2 linked regions of the Bradyrhizobium diazoefficiens genome follow. The main gene of each other region encodes a partner of the protein of the gene in region 2 in a complex. Links are inferred from orthologs where the notes say so. Each region holds a gene or a part of one and is shown on either strand. Other genes may lie near its edges. The genes, in order: JJB99_RS04335 and dnaN.

Evidence for each region.
Region 1: the proteins of dnaN (region 2) and JJB99_RS04335 are in contact, whole or in part, in a cryo-EM structure (PDB 8GIZ), measured with the Escherichia coli proteins. The link is inferred for Bradyrhizobium diazoefficiens from one-to-one orthologs.

Annotation. Positions count from the first base shown.
Region 1 is NZ_CP067100.1:917,355-933,030, reverse strand. The notes cover bases 4,596-7,492. They hold JJB99_RS04335 (DNA polymerase III subunit gamma/tau), read right to left. Parts: upstream 7,015-7,492; coding sequence 5,176-7,014; downstream 4,596-5,175. Other genes in these bases: JJB99_RS04325 (transporter substrate-binding domain-containing protein), read left to right, coding at 7,388-7,492; JJB99_RS04340 (YbaB/EbfC family nucleoid-associated protein), read right to left, coding at 4,832-5,152; recR (recombination mediator RecR), read right to left, coding at 4,596-4,830. In the rest of the region: JJB99_RS04370 (DNA recombination protein RmuC), read left to right, coding at 1-374; JJB99_RS04365 (GIY-YIG nuclease family protein), read left to right, coding at 463-765; JJB99_RS04360 (IS30 family transposase), read left to right, coding at 832-2,196; JJB99_RS04355 (AmpG family muropeptide MFS transporter), read left to right, coding at 2,273-3,637; JJB99_RS04350 (hypothetical protein), read right to left, coding at 3,763-4,200; more of recR, read right to left, coding at 4,228-4,595; more of JJB99_RS04325, read left to right, coding at 7,493-8,233; JJB99_RS04320 (amino acid ABC transporter permease), read left to right, coding at 8,457-9,119; JJB99_RS04315 (amino acid ABC transporter ATP-binding protein), read left to right, coding at 9,116-9,922; JJB99_RS04310 (SDR family NAD(P)-dependent oxidoreductase), read left to right, coding at 9,922-10,677; JJB99_RS04305 (muconate cycloisomerase family protein), read left to right, coding at 10,674-11,801; JJB99_RS04300 (HIT domain-containing protein), read left to right, coding at 12,078-12,497; nudC (NAD(+) diphosphatase), read left to right, coding at 12,508-13,446; JJB99_RS04290 (Lrp/AsnC family transcriptional regulator), read left to right, coding at 13,604-14,113; JJB99_RS04285 (phosphomannomutase/phosphoglucomutase), read right to left, coding at 14,298-15,676. UniProt on the Escherichia coli protein: Part of the beta sliding clamp loading complex, which hydrolyzes ATP to load the beta clamp onto primed DNA to form the DNA replication pre-initiation complex.
Region 2 is NZ_CP067100.1:540-16,094, reverse strand. The notes cover bases 12,357-15,132. They hold dnaN (DNA polymerase III subunit beta), read right to left. Parts: upstream 14,416-15,132; coding sequence 13,297-14,415; downstream 12,357-13,296. Other genes in these bases: dnaA (chromosomal replication initiator protein DnaA), read right to left, coding at 14,682-15,132; JJB99_RS36635 (hypothetical protein), read right to left, coding at 13,132-13,260; recF (DNA replication/repair protein RecF), read right to left, coding at 12,357-13,135. Outside these bases: JJB99_RS00060 (helix-turn-helix domain-containing protein), read left to right, coding at 1-314; JJB99_RS00055 (serine hydrolase domain-containing protein), read left to right, coding at 634-2,061; JJB99_RS00050 (MmgE/PrpD family protein), read right to left, coding at 2,280-3,647; JJB99_RS00045 (FUSC family protein), read left to right, coding at 3,762-4,877; JJB99_RS00040 (VOC family protein), read left to right, coding at 4,989-5,393; JJB99_RS00035 (DUF2867 domain-containing protein), read right to left, coding at 5,431-5,919; JJB99_RS00030 (MATE family efflux transporter), read right to left, coding at 5,916-7,310; murA (UDP-N-acetylglucosamine 1-carboxyvinyltransferase), read right to left, coding at 7,535-8,830; gyrB (DNA topoisomerase (ATP-hydrolyzing) subunit B), read right to left, coding at 9,098-11,533; more of recF, read right to left, coding at 11,999-12,356; more of dnaA, read right to left, coding at 15,133-15,555. UniProt on the Escherichia coli protein: Confers DNA tethering and processivity to DNA polymerases and other proteins. Acts as a clamp, forming a ring around DNA (a reaction catalyzed by the clamp-loading complex) which diffuses in an ATP-independent manner freely and bidirectionally along dsDNA.

The sequences.
Region 1 (15,676 bases), 920 kb from region 2 along the record:
TGATCCAGAAGGCCTATCGTGCCCGCGTGGTGCTGGTCTCGCCCTCGCTGCTGATGCTCGCGATCCAGGTGATGCAGCAGATCATGAAGGACGCGCGCATGCGCGATGCCGCCGACCAGATCCAGACCGAAGTGATCAAGCTCGGCGACGACCTCGGCCGCCTGCGCGAGCGCGTGCTCAAGCTCCAGAAGCATTTTGCCGACGCCAACGAGGACGTCCGCCAGATACTCATCTCCGCCGACAAGATCGAGAAGCGCGCAGGCCGAATCGAGGAGCTCGATTTCAGCAAGACCGATGCGCCGGCGGAAGCACCGCGGCTGGTGGCGACTGGGGCCGCCGAGCTGTTCCCGAGGAAGCTTCAGGCGGGGGAGTGACACTGCGCTGAGATGCAGAGACTGCCGCCTCAATTACAGGTGTCGTCGCCCGGCTTGACCGGGCGACCCAGTATCCCAGAGACGGCGCATGGGCGAACGCTGCTACTACGTCTACATTCTCGCCAGTAAGATCGGCGGCACGCTCTACATCGGCGTGACGAACGATCTCATACGCCGCGTGGCAGAACACAAACTGAAGCTCATCAAGAGCTTCACGAAAGATTACGATGTCGTAAAGCTGGTCTATTTCGAGCAGTTCGACGACCCCGAGAATGCGATCAAGCGGGAGAAGCGGTTGAAGAAGTGGAAGCGCGACTGGAAGATCGCACTGATCGAGAAGGACAATCCGAACTGGAACGATCTTTACTCGGGGATCGCTGGTCCTCCCTAACTCCGGCCTCTGGAATACTGGGCGGATTCAACCGCTCGTCGCAACACTTCAGCAAAGGAGGTTGCGATGGAGAACTATGTGCGATCAGGTCGGCCCCGAGAGGCCCTACGAAGGCATTACAGACCGTTCTGGGCTGCGATTGCTTCGGGACGATCGAGCGAGGATGCTGCGGTTGAGGCCGGGGTGTCGCCGGCGATCGGAGTACGCTGGTTCCGGAGGGCAGGCGGTATGCCGCCAACACATTTATCGCGGTCGTCCAAGCCTGCATCGGAGCGCTACCTCTCGTTCGCGGAACGTGAGGAGATTGCCATCTTGCGTGCACAGGGTCATGGGGTGCGAGCCATCGCTCGTCGGCTCGATCGGCCTCCATGCACGATCTCTCGTGAACTCCGGCGCAATGTGGCGCGCCGCCACGGTGCTCCAGAGTACCGAGCGACCACAGCACAATGGCACGCTGATCGGTCTGCCCGACGGCCCAAGTTGGCGAAGTTGGCCGTCAATCCGGCCCTGCGGGATTATGTGCAGGACAGGCTTGCCGGTATGATCGCCAAGCCGGACGGGGAACTCCTCGTTGGCCCGAAGGTCGTGTGGAAGGGACGCCGGGCTGTGCATCGGCAAAACCGACGCTGGGCGAGGGCATGGAGCCCCGAACAGATTTCTCGGCGACTTCGGCTCGACTTTCCCGAGGATGAGGCGATGCGCATCAGTCACGAGGCGATCTATCAGGCGCTTTATGTGCAGGGTCGAGGAGCTTTGCGCCGCGAACTGACGGCCTGCTTGCGCACCGGGCGGGCATTGCGGATGCCGAGAGCGCGCGTCCGTAAAGGCCGAAGCTTCATTCCTTCCGAGATCATGATCAGTCAGCGTCCGGCGGAGGCCGCTGATCGCGCGGTGCCGGGCCACTGGGAAGGTGACCTCATTATGGGTCTGGGAAGCTCCGCGATCGGCACCCTGGTGGAGCGTACGACCCGTTTTACCATCCTGTTGCATCTGCCGCGTATGACGGACCAGGAACGGGAAGCTGGGGTGAAAGGATCTGCACTCGCCGGACATGGCGCTGAAGCCGTGCGCGACGCCATCACCCGCGCAATCTTCACCATGCCCGAGCAACTGCGCCGGTCGCTGACCTGGGATCAAGGAGCTGAGTTGGCTCAGCATGCACGTCTGAGAATTGACGCAGGCGTGCAGGTCTACTTCTGCGACCCTCATAGCCCATGGCAGCGCGGCACCAACGAGAACACCAATGGGTTGCTGCGCCAGTACTTTCCCAAAGGGACCGATCTCAGCATGCACAACGCCGATGACCTTGAGGGCGTCGCTCTTGCTCTCAATACCAGGCCTAGGAAAACCCTGGGCTGGAAAACACCAGCGGAAACTCTCGACCAATTGCTCCGAGTGAGCGATACACAGCGTGTTGCGACGAGCGATTGAATCCGCCCTGGATCGCCCGGTCAAGCCGGGCGACGACACCTCCCTTGTGGCGGCCAGAATCTGCTAACACCTCCCCATGACCGCACCCGAGGCGACCTCCCCTGCTGCGACCGCCGCCCCTGCGACCTCCTGGCGCGAGGGCCTTGCCGTGTACCTGCAGCCGCGGGTGCTGATCGTGCTGTTCCTCGGCTTCTCCTCCGGCCTGCCGCTGGCGCTGTCGGGATCGACGCTGCTGGTGTGGATGCGCGAGGCCGGGGTCGATCTCAAGACGATCGGGCTGTTTGCGCTGGTCGGCACGCCCTACACGCTGAAATTCCTGTGGGCGCCGTTGGTGGATGCGCTGCATGTGCCGCTGTTCACCCGCGCGTTCGGACGGCGGCGCGGCTGGCTGCTGTTCTCGCAACTGCTGCTGATCATCGCAATCCTGCTGCTGGCGCTCACCGATCCCGCGCGCTCGCCGTTCTACGTCGCGCTCGGCGCGCTGCTGGTGGCGACGACATCGTCGACGCAGGACATCGTGGTCGACGCCTTCCGCGTCGAGAGCCTGCCCGAGAGCGAGCAGGCCGCCGGCATGGCGGCTTATGTCGCGGCCTACCGCATCGGCATGCTGGTCTCGACCGCAGGCGCACTGTTCATCGTCTCGGGCTTCGAGGGCACCGGCATCCCGCGTGCGTCGGCCTGGATGTGGGGCTATGTGGTGATGGCGGCGATGGTGCTGATCGGGACGATCACGGCGCTGACCGCAACCGAGCCCGAGCAATCGGTCCGGGCGGAAGCCGCGACGCAAACGGAGACTGCGTTCACGCGCGTGCTGCACGCCGCGATCGGCGCCTTCTCGGAATTCCTGTCGCGCAAGGACGCAGCTGCCGCGCTCGCCTTCGTCGTGCTGTTCAAGTTCACCGATGCTTTCTCCGGCACGATGACGGCACCGTTCGTGATCGACCTTGGCTTTTCCCGCAACGACTACGCAGCGATCGTGAAAGGCGTTGGCCTCGCCGCAACGCTGATCGGCGGCTTCGCCGGCGGATTTGTCGCGCGGCGCTACTCGCTCGCCGCATCGCTCTGGATCGGCGGCGTGGTGCAGGCGCTGGCCAATTTGACCTTCTCCTGGCTCGCCGTGGTCGGCACCAACCAGTGGGCGCTGGCGCTCGCCATCTGCGCCGAGAATTTCACCAGCGCCATCGGCACCGTGATCTTCGTCGCCTATCTTTCGGCGCTCTGCCAGAACCCGCTGCACACGGCGACGCAATATGCGCTGCTCACCGCGCTTGCGGCGGTCGGGCGGACGTATCTGTCGTCGGGTGCCGGCTTCGTAGCGGATACGACCGGCTGGCCGCTGTTCTTCGTGATCTGCGTGCTGGTGGCAATCCCAAGCCTGGTGCTGCTGGCGTGGCTGCAGAAGCGCAGGCATTTTGAGACGCTGGGGCCGGTGAGGGTGTAGGACTCGCCTCTCTCCTCGTCATTGCGCGCGAAGCGAAGCAATCCAGACTGCCGCTGCGGAAATAGTTGGGATTGCTTCGTCGCAAGGGCTCCCCGCAATGACGGCCGAGAGAGCCGTCGCGCCTCCTACTGCTTCCTGATCAAACTCCATTTCGTCACCACGGCCTCGCTCATCTGGCCGGGATCGCTGGCGCAGGCGACCTCATCGACCTTGACCGAGATCGCCTTGCCGACGAACGATTTCAGCTGTGCGGCCTGCGCGTCGCTGGAGGTGACGAGCTGGAAGGTCTCAGGGCCGGTCTCGAGATTGCACAGCCCGTTCGGCGCCGGCAGGCGGCGCGGCTCGGAGGTGATCTGATAGGTCGCGATCCGCTTGCCACCGTTCTTGACGTCACGCACTTTCAGTGCATTCAGCTCGCCCGAAAGCACGTCGCCATTGTTGATCGGCTTGCCGGGCTTGGGCGCCGGCGGCGCCTCGTCGTCCCGTTGCGCGGAGACGGCCGGGGTCACCAGCGTTATCATCGTCGCGACCAAAGCCAATCGTGTGGCGAAAAGTTTCGTCATGTCGTCCGTTCCGTAAAGTCTGGATGGCTAGAACAGCGTCCGCTGCCGCATGGCGGCCGATAGCGTACCTTCATCGAGATAATCAAGCTCGCCGCCGACGGGCACACCGTGCGCGAGTCGGGTTACTTTTACGTTGGCGTCCTGAAGCAGGTCGGTGATGTAGTGCGCCGTGGTCTGGCCGTCGACGGTCGCATTCAGCGCCAGAATGATCTCGTGCACCTCGGCCGCATGCGCGCGCGCCACCAGCGCATCGATGGTGAGGTCCTGCGGGCCGACGCCGTCGAGCGGCGACAAGGTCGCACCCAGCACGTGATAGCGACCCTGGGTCGCGTTGGCCCGCTCCAGCGCCCAGAGATCGGCGACATCGGCGACGACGACGATGATAGAGGGATCGCGCCTCGGATCGGTGCAGACGGTGCAGGGATTTTGCGTGTCGATGTTGCCGCAGGTCTTGCAGACCTCGACCTTGTCGAGCGCGACCTGCAAGGCCGAGGACAGGGGCATCATCAGCGCTTCGCGCTTCTTGATCAGATGCAGCGCCGCGCGCCGCGCCGAACGCGGACCGAGGCCCGGCAGCCGCGCCAGAAGCTGGACCAGCCGCTCAATTTCAGGACCTGCAACCGCGCCCATCTTACTGGCCGAACAGCCCCGGCGGCAGGCCGAGCCCGCCGGTGAGCGACTGCATCTTCTCCTGCATCGCCGCCTCCGCCTTGCGGCGGGCATCGCTCAAGGCGGTAACGAGCAGATCTTCCAGCACCTCGCGCTCTTCGGCCTTCATCAGCGAGGGATCGATCTTCACGCCCTTCACGTCCATCTTCGCGGTCATACGCACGGCGACGAGACCGCCGCCCGAGATGCCCTCGACTTCGACGTTGGCGAGCTGCTCCTGCATCTCCTGCATCTTGGATTGCAGCTGCGCCGCCTGCTTCATCATGCCGAGAAAATCAGCCATGGGTGCTTGTCCTCAAAACTGGCTCAGAGATCGTCGTCGGTATCGGAACCGTCGGGCGGATCGTCACTGCCATAGTCCGCGTTAATATTGGATTCCGGCGTCTCGGGGGCAAGCCTGCGGACCTCGACGACCTTCGATCCCGGGAAGCGCGACAGCACCTCCTGCACGCGCGGATCGGCCTCGGCGGTGCGTGCATGCTCCTGCTTCGCCGCCTGGTTCACCGAACGCAGCGTCGGCTGGCCCTGCTCGTTGGAGACGATCACCGTCCAGCGGCGGCCGGTCCAGAGCTCGAATTTCTTGGCGAGCTCCGAGATCATGGTCTTGGAGGCGTTCGGCTCGAGCGCCACCTCCAGCCGGCCCTCCTCGAACCGGACGAGGCGCATGTCGCCTTCGAGTGCGCCCTTGGTCATGAGATCGCGCTTCTGCCCGGCGAGCGCGACGAGCTGGGTGAAGCTGGTGATGCGCAGCTGCGGTGCCGCACTTTGCGGATCCGGCGCGGGCGCCGCCATCTGCGGCCGGGCGCCGCCGCCGCCGAACGCAGTCGGTGACGAGGTCGGCATGCGAACAGGCGCGGCAGACGCAACCGGCGCCGCGGAGGCCGCCGGTGCGGACGGACCGCTGGCGCGCGCGGCGCTGCCGCCGCTCACGACCGGCGAGCCGCCGCCGTTCTGCTCCAGCATCCGAATCGCTTCATCTGGCGTCGGGAGATCAGCGACATAGGCGATGCGCACCAGCACCATCTCGGCGGCTGCGGCGGGACGCGTCGCGGCTTGCACCTCGGTGATGCCCTTGAGCAGCATCTGCCACATCCGCGACAGCACGCGCATCGAGATCTTCGCGGCAAAATCCCGCGCGCGCACGCGCTCGGTCTCGCCATAGGCGACGTTATCGGCGGTCGCCGGCACGATCTTGACGCGGGTGACGAAATTGACGAATTCGGCGAGATCCGAGAGCACGACGATCGGATCGGCCCCGACGTCATACTGGTCGCGGAACTCCTTGAACGCGGCAGCAATGTCGCCGCGCGCCAGCGAATCGAAGAGGTCGATGACGCGGGTGCGGTCGGCGAGGCCCAGCATCTGCCTGACCGCATCGGCCTTCACGGCACCGGCCGCATGCGCGATCGCCTGGTCCAGCAGCGACAGAGAGTCGCGCACGGAGCCTTCCGCGGCACGCGCGATGATGCCGAGCGCTTCCGGCTCGATCTCGACGCTTTCCTTCGCAGCGATATTGGCGAGGTGCTTCATCAGCACATCCGCGTCGACGCGGCGCAGGTCGAAGCGCTGGCAGCGCGACAGCACGGTGACCGGAACTTTGCGGATCTCGGTCGTCGCGAACACGAACTTGGCGTGCTCGGGCGGCTCCTCCAGCGTCTTCAGGAAGGCGTTGAACGCCGCCGTCGACAACATGTGGACTTCGTCGATGATGTAGACCTTGTAGCGGGCGCTGGCGGGAGCATAGCGCACGCTGTCATTGATCTGGCGGACGTCGTCAACGCCAGTGTGCGAGGCCGCGTCCATCTCCAGCACGTCCATGTGCCGGCTTTCCATGATGGCCTGGCAATGCACGCCCAAGGTCGGCATGTGAATGGTCGGCCCCTTCACCGAACCATCCGGCATCTCGTAGTTGAGCGCACGGGCCAGGATGCGCGCCGTGGTGGTCTTGCCGACACCGCGGACACCCGTGAGAATCCAGGCCTGCGGAATCCGTCCGGTCTCGAACGCATTGGAGACGGTGCGGACCACGGCCTCCTGGCCGATCAGATCGTCAAAAGAGGAGGGGCGATATTTGCGCGCCAGAACCCGGTAGGGCGTTGCCTGGCCGGCGCTATCAGAGTTGGGAGGGGCGCCAGCTTCAGTCATCGGTCGATCCGCAATGGAATGTCTCTCGGCCGGCTTTTGCGGAAAGGAGCGCGCTGGCGGAGGCCCGCCGGCGCAATTCGCTCGGAAAAACAGGTAGGAGACTGACGAGCGACCCGATCCGGACCTCGTTAGGGCTGCTTCCTTCCGGACCTGACCCGGTTGGCGAGTGGCTCGTCCACCGCCAATCTCCCGGTCCCTATTTGGGGCCAAAAGAGCGGGAAAGCAAGCGAGTATCGGCTCAAGCCGTCGGGGTTTGCCCAGCATCCGGGCAAATCCGGGTCTGCCCAGCCGATAGGCTGTGCTTTCGCTGATGGGACCGCCTTGCTAAGAACGCTGCTGGAACTCCATCCAACCAGAAAAGCGATTGATCCCAATGGTTACACGTCGTGATGTCGCATCGATTGTCGGACTTGGCGCGATGACCGCGGCCGCGCTCGCCTCTCCGGCCGTGGCCCAGACGGCCGATCCCAACGAGTCAACCTTCGCCCGCATCCGCCGCACCAAGAAGATGCGGATCGGCGCGGTCGGCGGCGGCGCGCCCTATTACATGAAGGATCTTTCCAGCGGCCAGTGGAAAGGCTTCTACATCGATATCGCCAAGGGGCTCGCCGACGACATGGAGGCCGAGCTCGAGATCACCGAAACCACCTGGGGCAATTCGGTACTCGACCTGCAGTCCAACAAGATTGATATCTTCTTCGGGCTCAACCCGACGCCGAAGCGCGCGCTGGTGGTCGATTTCTCGGTGCCGGTGTTCAACAACGCCTTTGGCATTCTCTGCAAGAAGGACTTCAAGCCGAAAAGCTGGGCCGAGCTGAACTCGCCCGACATCAAGATCGCGGTCGACCAGGGCTCCTCGCACGACCAGGTCGTCAGCCGCCTGACGCCGAAGGCGCAGATCTCGCGGCTGAAGACCGCCGACGATGCCACCGCCGCGCTGCAGACCGGCCGCGTCGACGCGCAGTGCCTGATCACCATGCTGTCGCTGACCGTGCTGAAGAAGAACCCGTCGCTCGGCCAGTTCGTGCTGCCGACGCCGATCTTCGCGACGACGTCGAACGCCGGCTTCCGCCGCGAGACCGACAAGACGTTCCGCGACTACGTCAACACCTGGATCGACTTCAACAAGGGCCTCGGCTTCATCCGCAATGCGATCATCACCAACATGGAGCTGGTGGGCGTGACGGAAGCAGACATTCCGCCGGGCGTTTCGCTGTAAGGTATCGCAAACTTGGGGCAGTCTCGATCCGCGCGCGCCGCTCCACTCCCTCTCCCGCTTGCGGGAGAGGGCTGGGGTGAGGGTGTCTCCTCTAGGGAGATTCCCCAAGAGGAGAGAGCCCTCACCCGGCGCTTCGCGCCGACCTCTCCCGCAAGCGGGAGAGGTGCAGCGAGCGCGCGGCTCGAACTTTCCAAGCCATTACGCGACTGAGGTCCGAAAGAGTATGTATCAGTGGGACTTCGGCATTCTCTGGAGCTATCGCTGGCTCTTCCTTAACGGGCTCGGCGTCACCGTCGGCTTCACCGTGGTCATCGTGGTGCTCGGCCTCGTCTTCGGCCTGTTCGGCGCGTTCGGCAGCCTGTCGCGCTTCAAGGCGGTGCGCCTCCTCGCCCTCACCTTCATCGAGGCGTTCCGCTGCACGCCGATCCTGGTGCAGCTGATCTGGTTCTATTACGCGCTGCCGATCCTCGCCGGTGTCGAGATGACGCCGATCACGGCCTCCGCGCTGGCCCTGTCGCTCTATGGCGGCTCGTTCTACTCGGAGATCATCCGCGGCGGCATCGTCTCGATCGACCGCGGCCAGTCCGAAGCCGGCGCCGCGCTCGGCATGACGCCGGGACAGACGATGCGGCGCATTGTGCTGCCACAGGCGATCAAGCGCATGATCCCGGCGCTGATGAACCAGTCGATCATCCAGTTCAAGAACACCTCGCTGGTCTCGGTGCTGGCGGTGCCTGACCTCGTTTATCAAAGCCAGGTCGCGGCCCATGACAGCTACCGGCCGCTGGAGACCTACACCGCGGTCGCGGTCGCCTATGCGGCGATCCTGATTCCGCTCACCATCATCGTCCGCCGCGGCGAGAAGCAACTGGCGGTCGGCGAATGAACGAGACGTCCAACAACACTTTGAAGATCGAGATCCGCAGCCTTCGCAAGAGCTTTGGCAGCAACGAGGTCCTCAAGAACATCAATCTCGACGTCGCCAAGGGCGGCGTCGTCGCGCTGATCGGGCCATCAGGCTCGGGCAAGTCGACGCTGCTCCGCTGCATCAATCTGCTGGTCGTGCCCGACGGCGGCAGCGTTCGCGTCGGCGACACGCACTTCCGGTTCGGGGAAGGCACCAAGCCGCCGGACGTGAGGACGCTGGCCAAATTTCGCGCCACCACAGGGATGGTGTTTCAGCATTTCAATCTGTTCCCGCACATGACGACGCTTCAGAACGTGATGGAGGGGCCAGTCACCGTGCGGCGGATGGCCAAGGCTGACGCCGAAAAGCTCGCGCGTGCGCAGCTTGCCAAGGTGGGCCTTGCTGAGAAGGCCGACCAATATCCCGCGACGCTCTCCGGCGGCCAGAAGCAGCGCGTTGCGATCGCGCGTGCGCTGGCGATGGAACCGGATGTCATGCTGTTCGACGAAGCCACCTCGGCGCTCGATCCCGAGCTGGTCGGCGAGGTGCTGAGCGTGATCCAGCAGCTGGCCTCCGAGGGCATGACCATGGTGATCGTGACCCATGAGATCGCCTTTGCCCGCGAGGTCGCCGACCGCCTCATCTTCATGCGCGACGGTGTCGTGGTCGAGGAAGGCCCGGCCCGGCAGGTGATCGATAATCCGCAAGCAGCCGCAACGCGCGCCTTCCTCAGCCATTTCCACCGCACCGGCGCGCTGCCGCCGGCCAACGCAACACCGTGATGCCCGATATCGATCGTGTCTATCTCGTCACTGGCGCCGCCAGCGGTATCGGCCGCGCCACCGCAAAGCTGCTCGCGGCGCCCGGCACCGCGTTGCTGTTGCACACGCGTTCGAACGCTGAAGGTCTCGGTGCGACGGCGGCGGAAGCTGAAGCGAGAGGTGCTGTGGTCGCGAAGTGCCTTGGCGACCTCGCGGAAGAGACTGCCGCCGCCAACGCCATTGCCGCCGCGCAAGCGGCCTTCGGTCGGATCGACGGATTGATTCTCGTCGGCGGCCATGCCCGCCGCGGCAGCGCGATCGGCACGCCGGCGGATCAATTCCGGCGGGCGATGGATGAATCGGCGCTGGCGTTCACGCGAATGGTCGAGGCCGCGCTTCCTTTGCTGCGTGCAGGACAGGACGCCCGGATCGTCGCAGTATCGTCTTTCGTGGCGCATGCGATCCGGCCCGAATTCGCGCCGTTCGCGGCGACAGCGGCGAGCCGCTCCGCGCTGGAAGCACTGGTGCGGCTGACCGCGATCGAGCTCGCCAGCGACGGCATCAGCGTCAACGCGGTTGCGCCCGGCCTCATCGTCAAGGACAAGCCGAGCGCGAGCCGGCTCTCGCCCGAGCAGATCGCCGCGACCGAGGCGCTGATCCCGATGCGCCGCCGCGGCCGCCCCGAGGAAGTCGCCGAGATCATCGCCTTCCTGGCATCACCGAAGGCGTCCTACGTCACCGGCCAGGTCTGGCACGTCAATGGAGGCCTGACATGAGCGAAGCGACCATCGAACGTCTCAGGCTGTTCCTGATCGAAAGCCCGATCAAGATGGCGCGCCTGCAGGGCGTCGGCAACGTCAAGGGCACGGTGAAGCGCGTGCTGCTCGAGCTGACGTCGAGCGACGGCGTGATCGGTTGGGGCGAGGCCGCGCCGTGGGAGGTGTTCACCGGAACGCCCGAGGCCGCCTTCTCCGCGCTCGATATCTATTTGCGGCCGGTCTTGCTCGGCAAGCCGGTGCGCCGCATCCGGGCGCTGATGGCGGAGCTCGACCGCGCGCTGGTCGGACATGCGGAAGCAAAAGTCGCGATCGAGATGGCGCTGCTCGACATCGTCGGCAAATCGTCGGGGCTGTCCGTCGCCGACCTCCTCGGCGGCCGCGTGCGCGACACCATTCCGCTCTCCTTCTCGATCGCCGATCCGGATTTTGCCGCCGATCTCGAGCGCATGCGGACAATGGTTCCAGACGGCAATGTCATCTACAAGGTCAAGACCGGCGTGAAGCCGCATCGCGAGGACCTCGATCACCTCGCAGCGATCCGCAAAGAATTCGGTGACAAGGTCGATCTGCGCGTCGACTACAACCAGGCGCTGGCGCCGTTCGGGGCCATCAAAATCCTGCGCGACGTCGAGGAATTTGCGCCGACCTTCATCGAGCAGCCGGTGCCGCGCAAATATCTCGACGTGATGGCGCAGCTCACCGCGGCCTTGGAAACGCCCGTGCTCGCCGACGAAAGCTGCTTCGACCGCCGCGACATGATGGAGGTGGCACGCCGCGAGGCGGCCGACGCCGTCTCGATCAAGCTGATGAAGGCGGGCGGCCTGTTCGAGGCGCAGGCGATCATGGCGATTGCCGACATCGCCGGCCTGCCCGGCTATGGCGGCACGCTGTGGGAAGGCGGCATTGGCCTTGCCGCCGGCACGCAGCTGATCGCGGCCACACCTGGCATCTCGCTCGGCTGCGAATTCTACATGCCGCATCACGTGCTGACCGAGGACGTACTGGAGGAGCGTGTGGCGAACCGCGCAGGCCATGTTGTGGTGCCGGATGGTCCTGGCCTCGGCATTCGCGTCAGCGAGGCTTCCGTCCGCGGCAATGCGCGGGTGATCGCGGAGGCGTAAAGAGGATTCGGCGGCGCGCTCCGCTTCACCTCACCCCGCTTGCGGGGAGAGGTCGGATCGCTCTTGCGATCCGGGTGAGGGGGTACAGGTCTCTCGACGGTGTCACGTGTGGAGAGAGGCCCCTCACCCAACCCTCTCCCCGTAAGAACGGGGAGAGGGAGAAGAAAGCGACGACCGCGTATGCAGCGGCAGCGGGGCCCAATCCTTCCCCTACCGGACTCCCTATCGTATGGTGGCACCAACCAGCCCGCGCCAACGGGCCATCCGGAAACGCATATGCCCGATCCCGCCTGGTCGCTGCACTCCCGCCTGAAAGAGGACACCATCGACATCGGCGATCTGCCGCTGTCGAAGGTGCTGGTCATCAAGGACGCGCATTATCCCTGGCTGCTGCTGGTGCCGCGGCGGGTGGATGCGGTCGAGATCATCGACCTCGACGAGGTGCAGCAGGCGCAGCTGATGACCGAGATCTCCCGCGTTTCGCGCGCGCTCAAGGAGATCACCAAATGCGACAAGCTCAATATCGCAGCACTCGGCAACCTCGTGCCACAGCTGCACGTCCACATCATCGCGCGCCGGACCGGTGACGCGGCATGGCCGCGTCCGGTCTGGGGCGTGATGCCGCCTTTGGCGCACGACGCCACTGAAGTGCAGAATTTCATCAGCGCGCTGCGCCGAAAAATCTGGTTGGGTTGAAAGAATAACAATGTCAGCATTCGACTCGTTTCCACTGGGACAGCCGGCCTTCGTCACCAACGTCCTCGACCGCGCCGCGCATCTGCGCCGCGATGACGAAAAACTGTTCGCGCTGGAGCAGAAATCGTCCTCGCGCGCCTATGTCGCCTACCGAGACTCACTGCTGGTGAAGCGCGAGGGCGACAAGGTGCGCGCGCTGCTCAGAATGGACGAGGCGCTGAAATGCGGCGCCAATCCCGGCACGATCTTCTTAGGCCTTCGTGACGGCGCTGCCGTGTTCGGCATGGGCCTGTCGCAGGCCGCGGCCGAGAAGCTGATCGGACGCGAGGACTATACCGTCACCGAGCTGCGCGGCATGGCGATGCAGGGCGCGATCCCGCCCGACGAGCTCTCGGCAGTCGCGATGGCGAAGTCGATGGTGGGCTGGCATCAGCGCCACGGCTATTGCGCCAACTGCGGCGCCCGCACTGCGATGAAGGAAGGCGGCTGGAAGCGCGAATGCCCTACCTGCAAAGCCGAGCACTTTCCGCGCACCGATCCCGTCGTGATCATGCACGTCTCCTCCGGCGACAAATGCTTGCTCGGCCGCCAGAAGCAGTTTCCGCCGGGCATGTATTCATGCCTCGCCGGCTTCGTCGAGGCCGCCGAGACCATCGAGGACGCGGTGCGCCGCGAGATCTTCGAAGAATCCGGGATTCGCTGTACCGATGTGCAGTATTACATGACCCAGCCCTGGCCCTACCCGTCGTCGCTGATGATCGGCTGCAGCGCGCGGGCGCTGAACGAGGACATCGTCGTCGACCCCTCGGAGCTTGAGGACGCGCGCTGGTTCACGCGCGAGGAGGCCGCCCAGATGCTGACGCGGACCCATCCCGGCGGACTTGCCGGCCCGCATCCTTTCGCCATCGCCCATCATCTGCTAGGCCGCTGGGTGCACGCGAAGGGCTGATGACGCCGTAGTTGCTTCGCAACACATTGCAGCAGAACAGTTTTTTGGCGATTGCCGGATTCCGGCATCGCGCGGCCGTCGAGAATACGCGCTTGCCATAGAAAGATTTTCTCTATATCAGGGAAATCAGCCCCTGAAATGAAACAAAGTTCTTCAAATGACCGATGCTGCCGTCCAGATCCCCGAGACCAGCCGCCGCCTTGATGCCATCGACCGCAAGATTCTGATGGTGCTCCAGGAAGATGCTTCGCTCTCCGTCGCCGAAATCGGCGACCGCGTCGGACTGTCCTCGACCCCCTGCTGGAAGCGCATCCAGCGCCTGGAGGCCGACGGCGTGATCATCAAGCGCGTGGCGCTGGTGGACCAGAACAAGATCGGGCTCGGCATCTCCGTGTTCGTCTCGGTCGAGAGCGCCGACCATTCCGACGCCTGGCTCAAGAAGTTCGCCGAAGCTGTCAGCGCCATGCCCGAGGTGATGGAATTCTACCGGATGGCCGGCGACGTCGACTACATGCTGCGCGTCGTCGTCGCGGACATGCAGGCCTATGACGTCTTCTACAAGAAGCTGATCAGCGCCGTGCCGCTGAAGAACGTCACCTCGCGCTTTGCGATGGAGAAGATCAAGTCGGTCACGGCGCTGCCGATCCCGGCGGTGGTGGCGGCTTAGGCGGCAACCGAGACTGCTAACCTCGCCCCGCTTGCGGGGAGAGGTCGGATTGCGAAGCAATCCGGGTGAGGGGGTACAGGTCCCACTGCCATCACACGTGTGGAGAGAGGCCCCTCACCCCCAACCCTCTCCCCGTAAGAACGGGGCGAGGGAGCGCGCCGCCGTCGCGTCAGGCAGTCGTCAATCAGATCTTCTGATTGTACGCGCCGACCTCGGGATGGGTGCGCAGCACGCTGTTCACCATCTCGAACATGTCATGCATGCGCTGCTCGGAGACCGGACTCTCGACCACGACCACGAGCTCCGGCTTGTTGGAGGAGGCGCGCACCAGCCCCCAGCTGCCATCCTCGACCGTGACGCGCACGCCGTTGACGGTGACGAGATCGCGGATTGCCTGACCGCCGATCCTGACGCCCTGCGCCTGCAGTCCGTCGAAGTGCTTCACCACCTGGTCGATGACGCCGTATTTGACCTCGTCGGCGCAATGCGGCGACATGGTCGGCGATGACCAGGTTTTTGGCAGCGCGTTCTTGAGGTCGGCCATCGACTTGCCGGGCGCGCGGTCGAGCATGTCGCAGATCGCGAGCGCCGAAACCAGACCGTCGTCATAGCCGCGGCCATACGGCTTGTTGAAGAAGAAGTGGCCCGACTTCTCGAAGCCCGCGAGCGCGCCGGTCTCATTGGTGCGGCGCTTCATGTAGGAATGGCCGGTCTTCCAATAGGCGACCTTCGCGCCCTGCTTCTGCAACACCGGATCGGTGACGAACAGGCCGGTCGACTTCACGTCGACGATGAACTGCGCATCCTTGTGGATCGCCGACATGTCACGCGCCAGCATCACGCCGACCTTATCGGCGAAGATTTCCTCGCCGGTGTTATCGACGACGCCGCAGCGGTCGCCGTCGCCGTCGAAGCCGAGGCCGACATCGGCCTTGTGCTGCAGCACCGCATCGCGGATCGCGTGCAGCATTTCCATGTCTTCCGGATTCGGGTTGTATTTCGGGAAGGTGTGGTCGAGCTCGGTGTCGAGCGGGATCACCTCGCAGCCGATCGCCTCCAGCACCTGCGGCGCGAACGCACCCGCGGTGCCGTTGCCGCAGGCGGCGACGACCTTGAGCTTGCGCGTCAGCTTCGGACGGCTGGTGAGATCGGCGATGTAGCGCGCTGGATAATTCTCGTGGAATTGATAGGAGCCGCCGGCCTTGTTCTGGAAATCGGCATTGAGCACGATCTCTTTCAGCCGCGTCATCTCCTCGGGACCAAAGGTCAGCGGGCGGTTGGCGCCCATCTTCACGCCGGTCCAGCCATTGTCGTTGTGCGAGGCCGTGACCATGGCGACGCAGGGCACGTCGAGATCAAACTGCGCGAAATAGGCCATCGGCGTCACCGCAAGGCCGATGTCGTGCACCTTGCAGCCCGCCGCCATCAGGCCGGAGATCAGCGCGTATTTGATCGAGGCCGAATAGCCGCGGAAGTCGTGGCCGGTGACGATCTCCTGTTTGACGCCGAGCTCCGCGATCAGTGCGCCCAGCCCCATGCCGAGCGCCTGCACACCCATCAGGT
Region 2 (15,555 bases):
CTGACGAGCGCATCTATCGCCACGACAACATTACTATCGGCACGCTCGCCACGAAGCTTGGAATTCCCGAATACCGGCTGCGGCGGCTGATCAACCAGCGGCTCGGCTACCGCAACTTCAATGTGTTCTTGAACAACCACCGGATCGAGGAAGCCAAAGCGGCGCTGGCCGATCCCACCCAGGCCGAGGTTCCCGTCATCACCATCGCGATGGACGCCGGCTTTCAGTCCCTCGGCCCGTTCAACCGCGCCTTCAAGGCGGTGACCGGCGTGACGCCGACAGAATATCGGCGGCTGAAGGTGAATGCGGCGTGACGGTCCTTAACCTCTCCCCGCTTGCGGGGAGAGGTCGAATTCGATCGCACATCGAATTCGGGTGAGGGGGTACAGGTCTCACGGTGATCTCGTTCGCGGAGAGAGGCCCCTCACCCCGACCCTCTCCCCGTAAGAACGGGGAGAGGGAGTAGACCCCATCGCCGTCGGGGCCAAATTCCAAGGACCTGAAAGAACTGAGTTTTTTCAGAATCGATGAGCCCGATCTGCTTTCAGCTAGGCCGATTTCCAAATCCGGCGAGCGCGCGTCGCCCGCATCCGGTCTGTTCTCCCGCATTCGCCCCATAGCCGGAGAAAGCCTGTGACCCGCCGCCGCAAAATCCTCCTCCTCAGCACTGCCATTGCCTGTACCGGCCTCGCCTTCGGTGCCGCGCGGGCGCGTGACGTGCCCAAGGTTGCCACCGGCTTCATCGCCCACACGCTCTGTTCGGAGATCTTCGTCTCCGGCCTCGATCCCCAGCGCGACCTCGCCGAAACCATCGATGCGATGCCGGGTGCGAGTCTTCTGACCTGGGCGATGGATTTTCGGGCCGATCGCGCCCGCAAGGATGTCACGGTGAGCCTGTTCGGCATCGGCCGCAGCCATGCCATCTATCGCCAGGGGCTCGGTTGCACGCTCGAGCACGGCCAGGGGGTCGCCGACGCCGCGTTGCCACCTGACGACAAGCAGCCGGCGTTGCTCTCTGAAATCGCCGGCCCTGATATCGTCGCCCCGCAAAGTGAAGGCCTGGCTGCCGCGCTCGACCGCGCCTTCGCCGAGCCCGCGCAGCCACCTTATCGGCGCACCCGCGCGATCGTCGTCATGAAGGCCGGCCGCATCATCGCCGAGCGCTACGCCGACGGTGTCGGGCCGGAGACCCAACTGCTCGGCTTCTCCATGACCAAGTCGGTGATCTCGGCGCTGACAGGCATTCTCGTGCGCCAGGGCAAGCTGAAGCTCGACGGACCCGCGCCAATTGCCGCCTGGCAAAATCCCGATGATCCGCGCCATGCCATCACTGTCGACCAGTTGCTGCGTCACACCGCCGGCATTGCGCTCGGAAGTTCGTTGCAGGCCTCGCTCGGCTCCGTGCTCGAACCGGTCAACACCATGAAATACGCCAAGGACGATATGGCGAGCTTTGCCGAACGCGCGCCGCTTGCGACGGCCCCAGGCACGGCATGGAATTATCACGACGGCAATTTCCTCATTCTTGCGCATCTGCTGCGTGAGGTCGCCGGCGGCAAGCCCAGCGATGCGCTTGCTTTCGCGCGCCGCGAATTGTTTGGCCCGCTTGGCATGCGCCACGTCACGCTCCAGCTCGATGCCTCAGGCACGATCGAGGGCTCCGGCGAGATGCTGGCCTCCGCGCGCGACTGGGCGCGCTTCGGCCAGTTCTACCTCAACGATGGCGTCGCCGGCGGCAAGCGCATCCTGCCCGAAGGTTGGGTGAACTATTCCGCGACGGCCACGCCAAATGCCTGGGTCGGCATCGGCGCCGGCTTCTGGACCAATCAGGGCGACAGCTTTGGCGCAAACTTCCGTATCGAGCACGGCTGGCCCCGCGATGCGTTCTTCGCCAAAGGCACGATCGGGCAGTACACCATCGTGATTCCGTCGGAGAAGCTGGTGATCGTGCGGATGGGCCGCTCGCCGAACTGGCCGCCGGAAGCCGACGGCGTGTTCGATCTGGTGCGGGATGTGATTGCGGCAACGCGCGAGAAGGGGAAGCTGGCGGGGATGAATTGACGGCGGAAGCACTTGCCCTCCCCTGGAGGGGGAGGGTCGATCGCGCGCAGCGCGAGCGGGGTGGGGTGATCTCTCCACACGGGCGCTGTTGGAGATGGAGAGACCGTCACCCCACCCCGCTACGCATTTCGCTTCGCGGCATGCGTAGCGACCCACGGGCGAGCTACGCTCGTCCCGGATCCCTCCAGGGAGGGTAAGCAGCGCGCTGTGGCGCTGGTCTATCTCCCCAACTCCGTCGCCTGCGCCACGCGGTCGAATCGCTCCAGCGTCATGATCGCATCGGCAAATTTCTCCGCCCGCGCGTTCAGCACTGGGCGCGCCAGGGTCAAAAATTTCTGCTGCATGGCCTGCGTATCCGGGAAAGATGTCGGCTCTCCCGAGGGATCGGCGTAGAGCCGCTCATGCACGCCGTCATCCGTCGTGATGCTGACGCGGGCGCCAAACGGATGGCTGCGGCCGATCTCGAGCCGGTCGTCCTGCACCACGTCGAACTTGTCGGCGAGCGCGTCGATCGCGGCATCGCCGAGGCGGCGATAGTCATCCCAGCCGAACGAGCCCTGGTCGAGGGCGAGGGCACCGGTGAAGAACATCGAGAACTGCCCGCCGACGATCGAGCGCGGATGCCGCTTGGTGGCGGCATCGCCGGTCAGCGTGATGCCGTTGCGATGCAGGCCGATCTCGACGCGCTTGACCTGGTCGGGCGTCAGATTGTGCTCGCGCCGCATCGCGATCAACGCGTCGATCGCGGCATGGGTGTAGCGGCAGCTCGGATAAGGTTTGACGCCGATCTTCATGGTCTCGTAGGTCTTGCCGAGCTCGGCGACCGCCTTGTCCGGATGCGCATCGTCGGTGTAGCCGGCGAGCAGGCCGTGCTTGCCCTCGACCGATTCCGTCGATCCCACGAAATCGTTGCGCGCCAATGTGGCGGCAATCACGCCGTTCATCGCGGCGGCGCCGACTTGGTAGCGCTTGTTCCAGGCGCCGTTGACCAGAAACTGCAGCGAGCCCGCGGCCTGGCTGCCGGAGACGCCGAACGCGGCGATGATCTGCTTCTCGCTGAGGCCGAACAGCTTGCCGGCCGCCGCAGCCGCGCCATAGGTGCCGGCGGTCGCGGTCGGATGGAAGCCGCGCGCATAATGCGAGGTCGGATCGAGCGCGTTGCCGAGCCGGCAGCACACTTCATAACCCGCGACGATCGCGGTTAGCACGTCGCGGCCCGAGGCGCCGACCATCTCGCCGACGGCGAAGGCGGCCGGGACCACCGGTGCGCTCGGATGCAGCGAGGAATCGGCGTGCGTATCATCGAAGTCGAGGGAATGGCCGAGCGCGCCGTTGAGGAGGGCGGCGACCGCCGGCGTCCAGGTCTTGGTATCGCCGAACACGGTGGAGCGGCCCTTGCTGTCGAGCGCGAGCGCCTCCAGCATCTTCAGGATCGAAGGGGTCGATTCCGCCTCACTGCGGGCCCGGATGGCGCTGCCGAGGAAGTCCAGCGTCAGCACCTTGGCGCGATCGAGCACCTGTGCCGGAATATCCGGGTATTTCAGATTGATGACATAGGCGGCGAGCGTTGCGGTTTCGTGGGCCATCGTGTTTCCTCGTTTTGGCGCGCAGGTTAGGCGGGCTGATTTGGCCTTTCAAGCGGCCGTGGGGCCGCGGGCACCAGCCATGCTTTGGCTTGACGAGGATCGGGACATTCGACGATGGCATTCGCAGGGAAGGTGTTCGATCGGCTCCGGTCGCGGCGGACGCAACTGGGGCTGGCGATCCGGGTCACGGTGGCCGCGACCGCGGCCTATGCGATCGCCACCGCGCTGCATCTGCTATTGCCACTCTGGGCGGTCCTGACTTCGCTGATCGTGACCCAGATGAGCGTCGGCCGCTCGCTGAAGGCGACGCGCGACTACATGCTCGGCACCATCGGCGGCGCGATCTATGGCGGCGCCATCGCGATCCTGATCCCCTATTCCAGCGAGGCCGGCCTGCTCGGCCTGCTGGTGCTCTCGGTCGCTCCGCTCGCGTTCATCGCCGCGGTCAATCCGAGCCTCAGCGCCGCCACGGTCACGGCCGTGATCGTGCTGCTGGTGCCGACCATGCATCATTCCGATCCCATGACCTCGGCGATCGATCGCGTCAGCGAGGTCGGCGTCGGGGCCGTTACCGGCCTGCTCGTCTCGTTCCTGGTGCTGCCCTCGCGCGCGGTGCGGCAGATCCGTGCCAGCGCAGCCAGGCTGCTCGAGCTGATCGCGGACGCTTTCACCGAGCTGCTCGCAGGCCTCACGCGCGGCCGCGACAACGACGCGCTGCACCGGATCCAGGACGGCATCGGCACCGCAATGGTCGGCATGAATGCCATCGGCGCCGAAGCCGAGCGTGAGCGCGCCGCGCGGCTGTCGAGCGGCCCCGATACCGGCCCGCTGCTGCGCACGGTGCTGCGGCTTCGCCATGACGTCGTGATGATCGGCCGCTCCACCGTGGTGCCGCTGCCGGCCGAAGTGCAGACGCGGCTTGCCGGGCCGCTGATGGAGGTCTCCACCGTGATCGCATGCTTCCTGCGTTCGGCCGCCGCGGCGTTGCGCGAGGGCGCGGGCGCGCCGCCGATCCATCCCGTCCACGTCGCGCTCCAGCACTACGCGGAGGCGGTCGCCGCCGTGCGCCAGGACGGCCTGATCCGCGGCCAGCCCGCCGACACAGCCGAACGCTTCTTCGCGCTCGGGTTCTCGCTGGAGCAGATGCACCAGAATCTCTGCGATCTCGACCGCGTGGTGGGCGAATGGTCGGAGGCGTCGGGGGGCAAGCCTGCGCGTGTGGCGGAGTGAGCCAAATGGGTGTCCTCTTAACATCGGCTTTCGCGGACGAAGCGAGTACGTTCGGCTGCGTCTTGTGTCGCAGTACTGGTAGGCAAACTTAAGACGAAGAAAGGGAAGGCCATGTTGGAGAACGCGAAGGTGGCAGCCCGGCTTCCGGCCAAAGACCTGAACCGCGCGCGAGCGTTTTACTCCGAGAAACTCGGACTTGAGCCGGTTGAAGAGCGTCCGGGCGGACTCCACTACGTCTGCGCCGGCGGCGAGTTTGCGCTATTCGTCTCAGCCGGAATGCAATCCGGCACGCACACGCAGATGGGTTGGGAAGTCGAGGATCTCGAAGCAACCGTGCGTGAGCTTCGCGCCCGGGGAGTCCACTTTGAGGAGTACGACCTGCCCGGCCTGAAGACCGTCGACGGAATTGCGGAGATCGCCGGGAATTATCCCAGCAAGGGCGTTGGTGAGCGGGGTGTCTGGTTCCGCGACAGCGAAGGCAACTTGCTGGGAATCGGGCAGCCGGTGCGGACTTGATGGGACGGCCGCGACCTGGAACGGTTGACGGACAGCGTCATCGCACCGGCTCCGCGATGTCTCCCATCATGCTGCGGGTCACGAGCTTGTGGAACGGTATGATCAGCGCGAGATAGGCCCGCCCGAGCAGATTGTTGGTCCGCACCAACGTGGTCAATGTCACCCGCCGGTCCGCTGTGTCGCCGGCGACATCAACCACGACGCGGAAATCGAGATGGTAGTCGTCAAAACCGGCGATCAGCCGCTCCGGTGTTTCGCTCAGCACCGGAAATAGGCCGATCATCCCGTGCGGAGCCGGAGCGCCTTCGCCCGATGTCTTCAGTCCGAAGGGTTTCACCAGGATGTTGCGCAAGCGCGTCAGCGCATCGATCCAGCGCGGCCCGTGCAGCATCATTCGGGTGCAGGCCTCGCGGGCACTCAATTGCCTCGGGCCGAGCTCGACACGAAATGCGTCGATGAACTGCGCGCCTGATAGCACCGTGCCGACATCGACATCGGGAGTGATTTCGCGAACCGGTCCTGTCATCCCCCCAGTCTGCGCGCCAGCATGCGGAAGCGCAAGATCAGGAGGCCCGCATAGACGAACGATCCGATCGACAGCCCGATCCAGACGCCGACCGCGCCGAGATTGGCGTGGAAGGCCAGCATCCAGGCGATCGGGAAGCCGATGCACCAATAGCCGATCGCCGCGAACACCAGTGTCATCCTGGTGTCATTGATGCCGCGCAGCGCGCCGCCCATGATGGTCTGGAGCGCGTCCGCAATGAAAAAGGTCGCGCCGACCAGCAGCAGGGTCGCGGTCAGCTCGACCGTCGGCGCGCTGGCCTCGCTGCTGCCGAAGAACAGCCGCCCGAGCTGATAGCGCCCGAGGATGATCCCGATGGTCAACGCCGCGACGAAAGCGATGCCGAGCACGGCAGCGACGACGCCCGCACGTCTGACGCCGATCATGTCGTCACGGCCGAAGGCGTGGCCGACCCGCACCGTCGCGGCCATGCCGATGCCGAGCGGCACCATGAACAGCACGGCGGTGACCTGGAGCGCGATCTGGTGCGCGGCGAGCGCCGTGGTCGAGATCAGCCCCATCAGCAGCGCCGCCGATGAGAACAGGCCGTATTCGAGCAGCAGCGAGAACGAGATCGGCGCGCCGATCCCGATCAGCTGGCGCATCAAGGGCCAGTCGATCCTCCAGAGATGGGCGAGCGGATGATAATCCGCGAACGGCTTGCGCCATGCAGCGATGGCGAGCGTGGCGACGAAGGTGCCGAGATTGACCAGCGTGGTCGCCAGCCCGGCGCCGAACAGGCCGAGCTCGGGCAGGCCGAACAGGCCGTGGATCAGGCAATAGACCAGTGCGGCATTGACCGGGATCGCCGCAACGGTGATCCACAGCGGCGCCTGTGGCCGGTTCACCGCGCTCATCATGCTGCGCAGCGCGACGAAGCCGAGCGCCGGCGCGATGCCCCAGGCGAGGCCATTCAGATAATGCTGCGCCAGCGCGGCGGACTGCGGCGCCTGTCCGAGCGCAATCAGGATCTGCTTGCCATAGAGCGGCGAGGCTATCATCGGCAGCGAGATCGGCAGCGCGACCCACAACCCGACGCGCAAGGCGCGGCGCACGCGCCTGACATCTCCGGCGCCGAACGCCTGCGCGGCCAGCGGCGACACCGCCGACATCAGGCCGAGCCCGAAGGTGAAGCTGACGAAATAAACCGTATGCGCCAGCGCGGCCGCTGCGACCGCGCTCTCGCCGAGGTGGCCGATCATCGCGAGATCGGTCGTGATCATCGCGATCTGCCCGAGCTGCGTCAGCATCATCGGCACGGCCAGCCGCAGCGTCTCGGCGAATTCCAGCGCGAGATGGTTTTGCGGCACGCCGGCTTGCGGCTGCGGCTGATGTTGCATGGTATCGAGCATGGCGGCTGCCATAGCACAGCCGCACGTCGAAAACATGGCCCTGCTCTCGTGTCCCGGACGCGCGAAGCGCGAGCCGGGACCCAGAAGCCATGGACACCAATGTCGCGGTATGGGCCCCGGCTCAGCAGCGCATCACTGACGTGCTGTGCTGCGTCCGGGGCACGAGATCAATGTGCGGAGCGCTATGCCATCTTCTTCCGCAAGGGGAGAACGGAAGAGCCGTCTCAGCCCTTCCTCTCAGGCACCCGCTTGATCTTCGCGCCCAGCGCGTTGAGGCGCTCCTCGATGCGCTCGTAGCCGCGCTCGATCTGGTCGGCGTTGTTGATCGTGGATGTCCCCTCGGCGCAGACGGCGGCGAGCAGCATCGCCATGCCGGCGCGGATGTCGGGCGAGATCATCGATGCGCCGCGCAGGCGGCTGGGGCCGGCGATGATGGCGCGATGCGGATCGCAGAGCACGATACGCGCCCCCATCGCGATCAGCTTGTCGACGAAGAACATTCGCGATTCGAACATCTTCTCGAACATCAGGATCACGCCCTCGCATTGCGTGGCGGTGACGATCGCGATCGACATCAGGTCGGCCGGGAAGGCGGGCCATGGCTGGTCCTCCAGCTTGGGCACGTGGCCGCCGAAATCGTCCTGGATCTTCAATGTTTGATTGGAGGGCACGATGAGATCATCGCCCTCGACGCGGCAGACGATGCCGAGCCGCTCGAAACCCATGCGGATCGAGCGCAGATGCTCGACGCCGGCACGCACAATACCAATCTGCGAGCGCGTCACCGCGGCAAGCCCGATCAGCGAGCCGACCTCGATATGGTCGGGCTGGATCCGGTAGCTCGCCCCGCCCAGCGTCGCCGGCCCATGGATGATCATGGTGTTGGTGCCGATGCCCTCGATCCTGGCGCCGAGCGCGACCAGGAAATGGGCGAGGTCCTGCACATGCGGCTCGGAGGCGGCGTTGCGCAAATAGGTGACGCCATCGGCGGCGACCGCCGCCACCAGCGCGTTCTCGGTCGCGGTGACGCTGGGCTCGTCCAGGAACACGTCCGCGCCGGTCAGCTTGGGGCAGCGGAATTCCAGCCGGTCGGTCGCAGTGACTTTTGCGCCGAGCTGCTCCAGCGCCAGCATATGCGTGTCCAGCCGGCGCCGGCCGATGACGTCGCCGCCGGGCGGCGGCAGCATCAATTCGCCGCAGCGGGCCAGCAGGGGACCGGCGAGCAGGATCGAGGCGCGGATGCGCACGCACAGTTCGGGGTCGAGATCGGCGGCGCGGATGCTCTTGGCGTGGATGTGAAGCGTATTGCGCTCGGTCCATTCTGCCGCCGCGCCGACCGAGCGGATCAGCTCGACCAGCGTCTCGGTGTCGCGGATCCGCGGCACGTTCTCAAGCGTCACCGGATGCTCGGTGAGCAGGGCCGCCGCGATGATCGGCAGTGCCGCATTCTTGTTGCCGGACGGTTCGATCGAGCCCGAGAGCCGGTGACCGCCCTCGACGATGTATTGGATGGGCGCCACTGAGGTCTCTCCGTCCTGGTACGGTTGGGGCGGGCTGCTTCGGAAGCGGAAAATACAGAGAAACGAGTGCGGTAGCAATTCGACCTTGATGGCTGCCACGAAGGAGGTGTGCTCCCTCCCCGCTTGCAGGCGAGGGCGGGGGAGAGGGTGCTTCCGCAGTGGGATTGTCGAAATCTCCGGACAGTATCCTCGCGAAGAGAGAGTCCTCACCCGCCGCGCTCTGCGAGCGCGTCGGCCTGTCCCGCAAGCGGGAGAGGCGAGCAAGCCTCAGATATCGATCGTTGCGCTCAGCGAATGTTCCTGGATGAAGTCGCGGCGCGGCTCGACCACGTCGCCCATCAGCTTGGTGAAGATGTCGTCGGCCTCGTCCACCTCCTTGACCTTCACCTGCAAAAGCGACCGCGCCTCGGTGTCGAGCGTGGTCTCCCAGAGCTGCTCCGGGTTCATCTCGCCGAGACCTTTGTAGCGCTGCAGGGCGATGCCCTTGCGCCCGAAGTCGGTGGCCGCCTCGAACAGATCGACCGGGCCGTGGACCACGTGCTCGGTGTCCTTCCGCCGCAGCTTGCCGGAGCGGGCGTAGACGTCCTGGAGCTTGGTCGTGAACTCGTCGAGCTTGCGGGCCTCGGCCGAGCCGAGCAGCGCATCGTCGATCATGGCCGCTTCCTTGACGCCGCGCACGGTGCGCTCGAACAGGAAGCCCTGGCCCTCGACGAACTGGCCGACCCAGCCGCGCTCGACTTCCTCGGCCTGGCTGTCCAGCCGGCTCGCGATGTACTGCGCGGCTGCGGCGGCCTTCTCGGGATTGCCGTAGATCGCCTTGTTCAGCACGCCGGTGATGGCGGCCTGCTCGATCACCTTGCGATTGTAGCGGCTGTGCAAATTGCGCAGGATGCTGCGGACCACGCGGGCGTCGTCGACCAGCTGGCGCAGGTCGCGGCCGGAACGATCGCCGCCGGTGCCGGGGATGTACACGCAATCGTCGAGCCCGGCGTCGATCAGATAATCTTCCAGCGCCCGCTCGTCCTTCAGATATTGCTCGGACTTGCCGCGCGCGACCTTATAGAGCGGCGGCTGGGCGATATAGAGATAGCCGCCGTCGATGATGTCGGGCATCTGCCGGTAGAAGAAGGTGAGCAGCAGTGTGCGGATATGGGCGCCGTCGACATCGGCGTCCGTCATCACGATGATCTTGTGATAGCGCAGCTTGTCGATCGAGAACTCGTCGCCGATACCGGTGCCGAGTGCGGTGATCAGAGTGCCGATCTGCTCGCTTTTCAACATCGTGTCTGGACGAACGCGTTCGACGTTGAGGATCTTGCCGCGCAGCGGCAGCACCGCCTGGAATTCGCGGTTGCGGCCCTGCTTGGCGCTGCCGCCTGCGGAATCGCCCTCGACGATGAAGAGTTCGGACTTGGCCGGATCCTTCTCCTGGCAGTCGGCAAGCTTGCCGGGCAGCGAGGAGACCGAGAGCGGGCTCTTGCGGGTCAGCTCACGCGCCTTTCGCGCAGCCTCACGCGCGGCGGCGGCCTGGATCACCTTGCCGACGATCATCTTGGCTTCGCTCGGATGTTCCTCGAACCAGGCCTGGAGCGCCTCGTTGAGGACGTTCTCGACCACGGGACGCACTTCCGAGGACACCAGCTTGTCCTTGGTCTGCGACGAGAATTTCGGATCGGGCACCTTCACCGACAGCACGGCGGTGAGGCCTTCACGGCAGTCGTCGCCGGTCAGCGCGATCTTTTCCTTCTTCGCATTGGCCTCGGCATAGCCGTTGACCTGGCGCGTCAGCGCGCCGCGGAAGCCGGCGAGATGGGTGCCGCCGTCGCGCTGCGGGATGTTGTTGGTGAAGCACAGCACGTTCTCATGATAGCTGTCGTTCCACCACAGCGCGGCCTCGACGCCGATGCCGTTGGCCTCCGATCGCACCATGATCGGCGCCGGTACCAGCGCCTTCTTGTTGCGGTCGAGATATCTGACGAATTCCTCGACGCCGCCGGAATAGTACATCTCCTCGCGCTTCTCGACCGCGTGACGCATGTCGGAAAGGGCGATGTTGACGCCGGAATTGAGGAAGGCGAGCTCGCGCAGTCGGTGCTCGAGCGTGGCGAAATCATACTCGATGTTCTTGAAGGTCTCGGACGAGGCCAGGAACGTCACCTCGGTGCCGCGCTTGCCGGGCGCGTCGCCGACGACCCTGAGCGGTGCCACGGCATCGCCATGGGCGAACTCGATGTAGTGCTCCTTGTCGTCGCGCCAGATCCGCAAGCCCAGCTTGCTCGACAGCGCGTTGACGACGGAGACGCCGACGCCGTGCAGGCCGCCGGAGACCTTGTAGGAGTTCTGGTCGAATTTTCCGCCGGCATGGAGCTGGGTCATGATGACCTCGGCCGCCGAGATGCCTTCGCCCTTGTGGATGTCGACCGGAATGCCGCGGCCGTCGTCGCGCACGGTGACGGAATTGTCGGCGTTGAGGATCACGTCGACGCGCGTGGCGTGGCCCGCCAGCGCCTCGTCGATGGCGTTGTCGACGACCTCGTACACCATGTGGTGCAGGCCCGAGCCGTCGTCGGTGTCGCCGATATACATGCCCGGGCGCTTGCGCACGGCATCGAGGCCCTTGAGCACGCGGATCGATTCCGCCCCGTAATCGCTCGGATTTGAGGGCTCGTTTTCGGCAGGCGTCTGCCGAGCAGGTTCTGTCATGAGAGGCCTTCGAGATGTCGCCCGAATCAGCCGCGCAAAAGGCGCTGATTTGCAGGCTATTTGTGCCACGAAAGAGAGATTGCGCCTAGCGCAAAGTATCCCCTCGCAACCCTTTGAGGAGATAGGGTTTTTAGGCCGATTTTCAAGGCTTTTGAAAGCCGATTCCGGACGTCGGGAAAAGCGCGATTCGGTCGGCATTTCCGATCTTCAAAGGCCGGGATTTTGCTGGTTCCAGGAGCACCTCCAGACGCCCTGGAAAGGCCCCCGTGCAGCTTGCGAGAAGAGCGAGGCCGCACACGAACGCCCGCCATCGTGCCGGGATTTTCGCCCCGAGCCTTACCGTCCCGCATCTTGCAGGGATATCGCGCGTGATGTCATTGCGCGATTTGCGAGCGGCTGCGACAGCGTCGGTGCGGCCTCACAGGGCTAGTCGCCGCGGAAAACGGCCGGGTTCAATGGCGCCGTCTAGCGCCGGGCCGAGACTTGTCCGCTCTCGACGTCAAAGACTTCGCCGCCCGCGCCGATCTCGGTGAAGGCGGCCGGATCCGCACCGGTCAGCCAGACCTGCGCGCCGAGCCTGTGCAGTTCGCCAAACAGCGCCGCGCGCCGGTTCGGATCGAGATGGGCAACGACCTCGTCGAGCAGCAGCAGCGGCACGATGCCGGTCATCTCGGCGACCAGGCTCGCATGCGCCAGCACGAGGCCGATCAGCAGCGCCTTCTGTTCGCCGGTCGAGGCATCGCGCGCCGGCATGCTTTTCGGCGCATAGACGACCTGGAGATCGGTCAGATGCGGGCCGTCGGTGGTGCGGCCGGCGATCGCATCGCGCGGCCGGTTGTCGCGCAGGATCTGGCGGTAGCGGTCCTCGACCGAAGTCGCGGTCTCGTCGAGCAGTGCATTCTCCATCCAGCCGTCGAGCGCGATTCTAGCCGACGGAAACGCGGAGGCCTGCGCGCGTGCGTTGAGCATGCCGGTCAGCCGCGCCGCGGTCTGGCCGCGCGTTGCGGCGACCGCCACCGCAAGCTCGGCGGTCTCGCGCTCGATCGCGTCACACCAATGATCGTCGTAATTGCGGGTCTCGAGCAGGCGGTTGCGCGAGCGCAGCGAGCGTTCCAGCGCGTTGATGCGGCTGGAATGCTCGCTGTCGATCGCGAGCACCAGGCGGTCGAAGAACCGCCGCCGCTCGGAGGCTGCGCCCATGAACAGCCCGTCCATCGCCGGCGTCAGCCACACCATGCGGATATGATCGCCGAACGATGCTGCCGAGTTGACCGGCTCGCGATCGATGCGGCAGCGCCGGTTCACCGTGCTGTCGGCGCGCGGCGGATCGATGCCGGTGCCGAGCGTCGCCAGCCCCAGCGCGCCCTCGACCTGCGCCGACACCGCCCAGGAGCCGTCGCCCTGGTTGTCGGCAACATCTTCGAGCGTGGCGCGCCGCAAGCCGCGCCCCGGCGACAGGAACGAGATCGCCTCGATGCAATTGGTCTTGCCGGCCCCGTTTGGCCCGACCAGCGCCACCATGTCAGCCGCCGTCTCGAGCCCGGCCGCCCGATAATTGCGAAAATGCGTCAGCGTCAGGCGATGAATGCGGGAGGGGGTCATGTGATCCGCTTTTCGTCATGCCCGGCCTTGTGCCGGGCATCCACGTTCTTGGCGCCGAAGACGTGGATGGCCGGGACATAGGCGAGCGAAGCGACGCCGTCCTTCGGACGGCTACGCCCGGCCATGACACATGTAGTCAGTGCGAAGAAAGCCGGTAGATATTACACCCGCATCGGCATCAGCACGTACAGCGCGCTTTTGTCGTCCTTGTCCTGCACCAGCGTCGGGGAGCCGGGATCGGCGAGCCTCAAGGTTGCGACGTCGCCCTCGATCTGGGCGGCGATGTCGAGCAGATAGCGGGAGTTGAAGCCGATATCGAGGGCGTCGGAGGCGTATTCGACCTCGAGCTCTTCGGTCGCGCTGCCGGAATCCGGATTGGTCACCGACAGCACCAGCTTGCCCGCCGACAGCGACAGTTTGACCGCGCGGCCGCGCTCGCTCGAGATGGTGGAGACGCGGTCGACCGCGTTCTCGAAATCCTTCTTGTCGACGATCAGCTCCTTGTCATTGCCCTGCGGGATGACGCGGCCGTAGTCGGGGAAGGTGCCGTCGATCAGTTTCGAGGTCAGCACCACATTGCCGATGGTGAAGCGGATCTTGGCCTGCGACAGCTCGATCGTCATCTCGGCTTCGGTGTCCTCGATCAGGCGCTGCACCTCGCCGACGGTCTTGCGCGGCACGATCACGCCCGGCATGCCCTCGGCGCCCTTGGGCTGGACCAGATCAAGCTGGGCGAGGCGGTGGCCGTCGGTGGCGACGCCGCGCAGGGTGGCCGCCTTCGCGGTGCCCGCGGCGTGCAGATAGATGCCGTTGAGATAATAACGCGTCTCTTCGGTCGAGATCGCAAACTGAGTGCGGTCGATCAGCCGCTTGACGTCCTTGGCGGCGAGATTGAACGAATGCGACATGTCGCCGGCGGCGAGATCCGGGAAATCATTCTCCGGCAGGGTCTGCAGCGTGAAGCGCGAGCGGCCGGCGCGGATCGCCAGCACGGCGCGGTCGCCGTCGGCCTCCAGCACGATCTGCGAGCCATCAGGCAGCTTGCGCACGATGTCGTAGAACATGTGCGCCGGCACCGTGGTCGAGCCCGCGGTCGCGGTTTCCGCAGGCAGCGTCTCCGTCACCTCAAGATCGAGGTCGGTCGCCTTCAGCGACAATTTCGCGTTCTCGGCCCGCACCAGCACGTTGCCGAGGATCGGAATCGTGTTGCGGCGCTCGACCACGCGGTGGACATGGCCCAGCGACTTCAGCAGTTGCGCGCGTTCGACCGTAACCTTCATTGCACTACTCGCCCGATCCCCTAGGAAACACCAGCGTTGGAAAGGCCGGGCGGCGGGACGCGCGCCACGGCACCGAAAACCCCGGAAAGCCGGATCATCCAGCCGATATGACCAAAGCCGTCAGGGTCGCGCAAGGTGGCGCGGATGGCCCCCGGATTCAAGGGATTGGGAGGTGGTTCCGCACGATTCCCACGATTTACCGCCCAAACGAAACCGCCGCCCGGGCATGGCCAGGGCGGCGGGAGGATGGCGGCAGGCTTAGGCCTTTATTCCTGAAGCTGGCGCTTCAGCGATTCCACTTCCTCCGACAGCGCATTGTCCTTGGAGACGAGGGCCTCGATCTTGCGCACCGCGTGCAGCACCGTGGTGTGGTCGCGTCCGCCGAAGCGGCGGCCGATCTCGGGCAGCGAGCGCAGGGTCAGCGTCTTGGCAAGGTACATCGCCACCTGGCGCGGCCGGACCACGTTGGCCGTGCGGCGCGAGGACAGCAAGTCGGAGCGGCTGACATTATACTGCCGCGCCACCACGCGCTGGATGTCCTCGATCTTGATCCGCTTCGGCTCCTGCGGCCGGACCAGGTCGCGCACCTCGCGCTCGGCCATCTCCAGCGTCACCGGCTGGTTGTTGAGTTTCGAATGAGCAAGAAGGCGGTTGATCGCGCCTTCGAGGTCGCGTCCGTTATGGGTGATGGTGCGCGCCAGATAATGCAGCACCTCCTCCGGCACGTCGAAGGTGGCGTGATGGGCGCGGGCGGCTGCGACGCGCGACTTGAGAATGCCGTGGCGCAGCTCCTCGCCGAGCGAACCCATCTCGACCACGAGGCCGCCGGCGAGACGCGAGCGCACGCGGTCGTCGAGGCTTTCCAGATCGGACGGCGGACGGTCGGCTGCGATCACGACCTGGCGGCCGGCATCGATCAGCGCGTTCAGCGTGTGACAGAACTCGGCCTGCGTCGACTTACCCTGCAGGAACTGGAGGTCGTCGATGACGAGCACGTCGATGCCGCGCAGCGCTTCCTTGAAGGCGAGCGCCGTCTGCGTCTTCAGCGCGGCGACGAAGCCGTACATGAACTTTTCCGCGGTGAGATACAGCACCTTGCGCTCGTTGCCGGAATTGCCGGCCCAGGTCACGGCCTGCAAC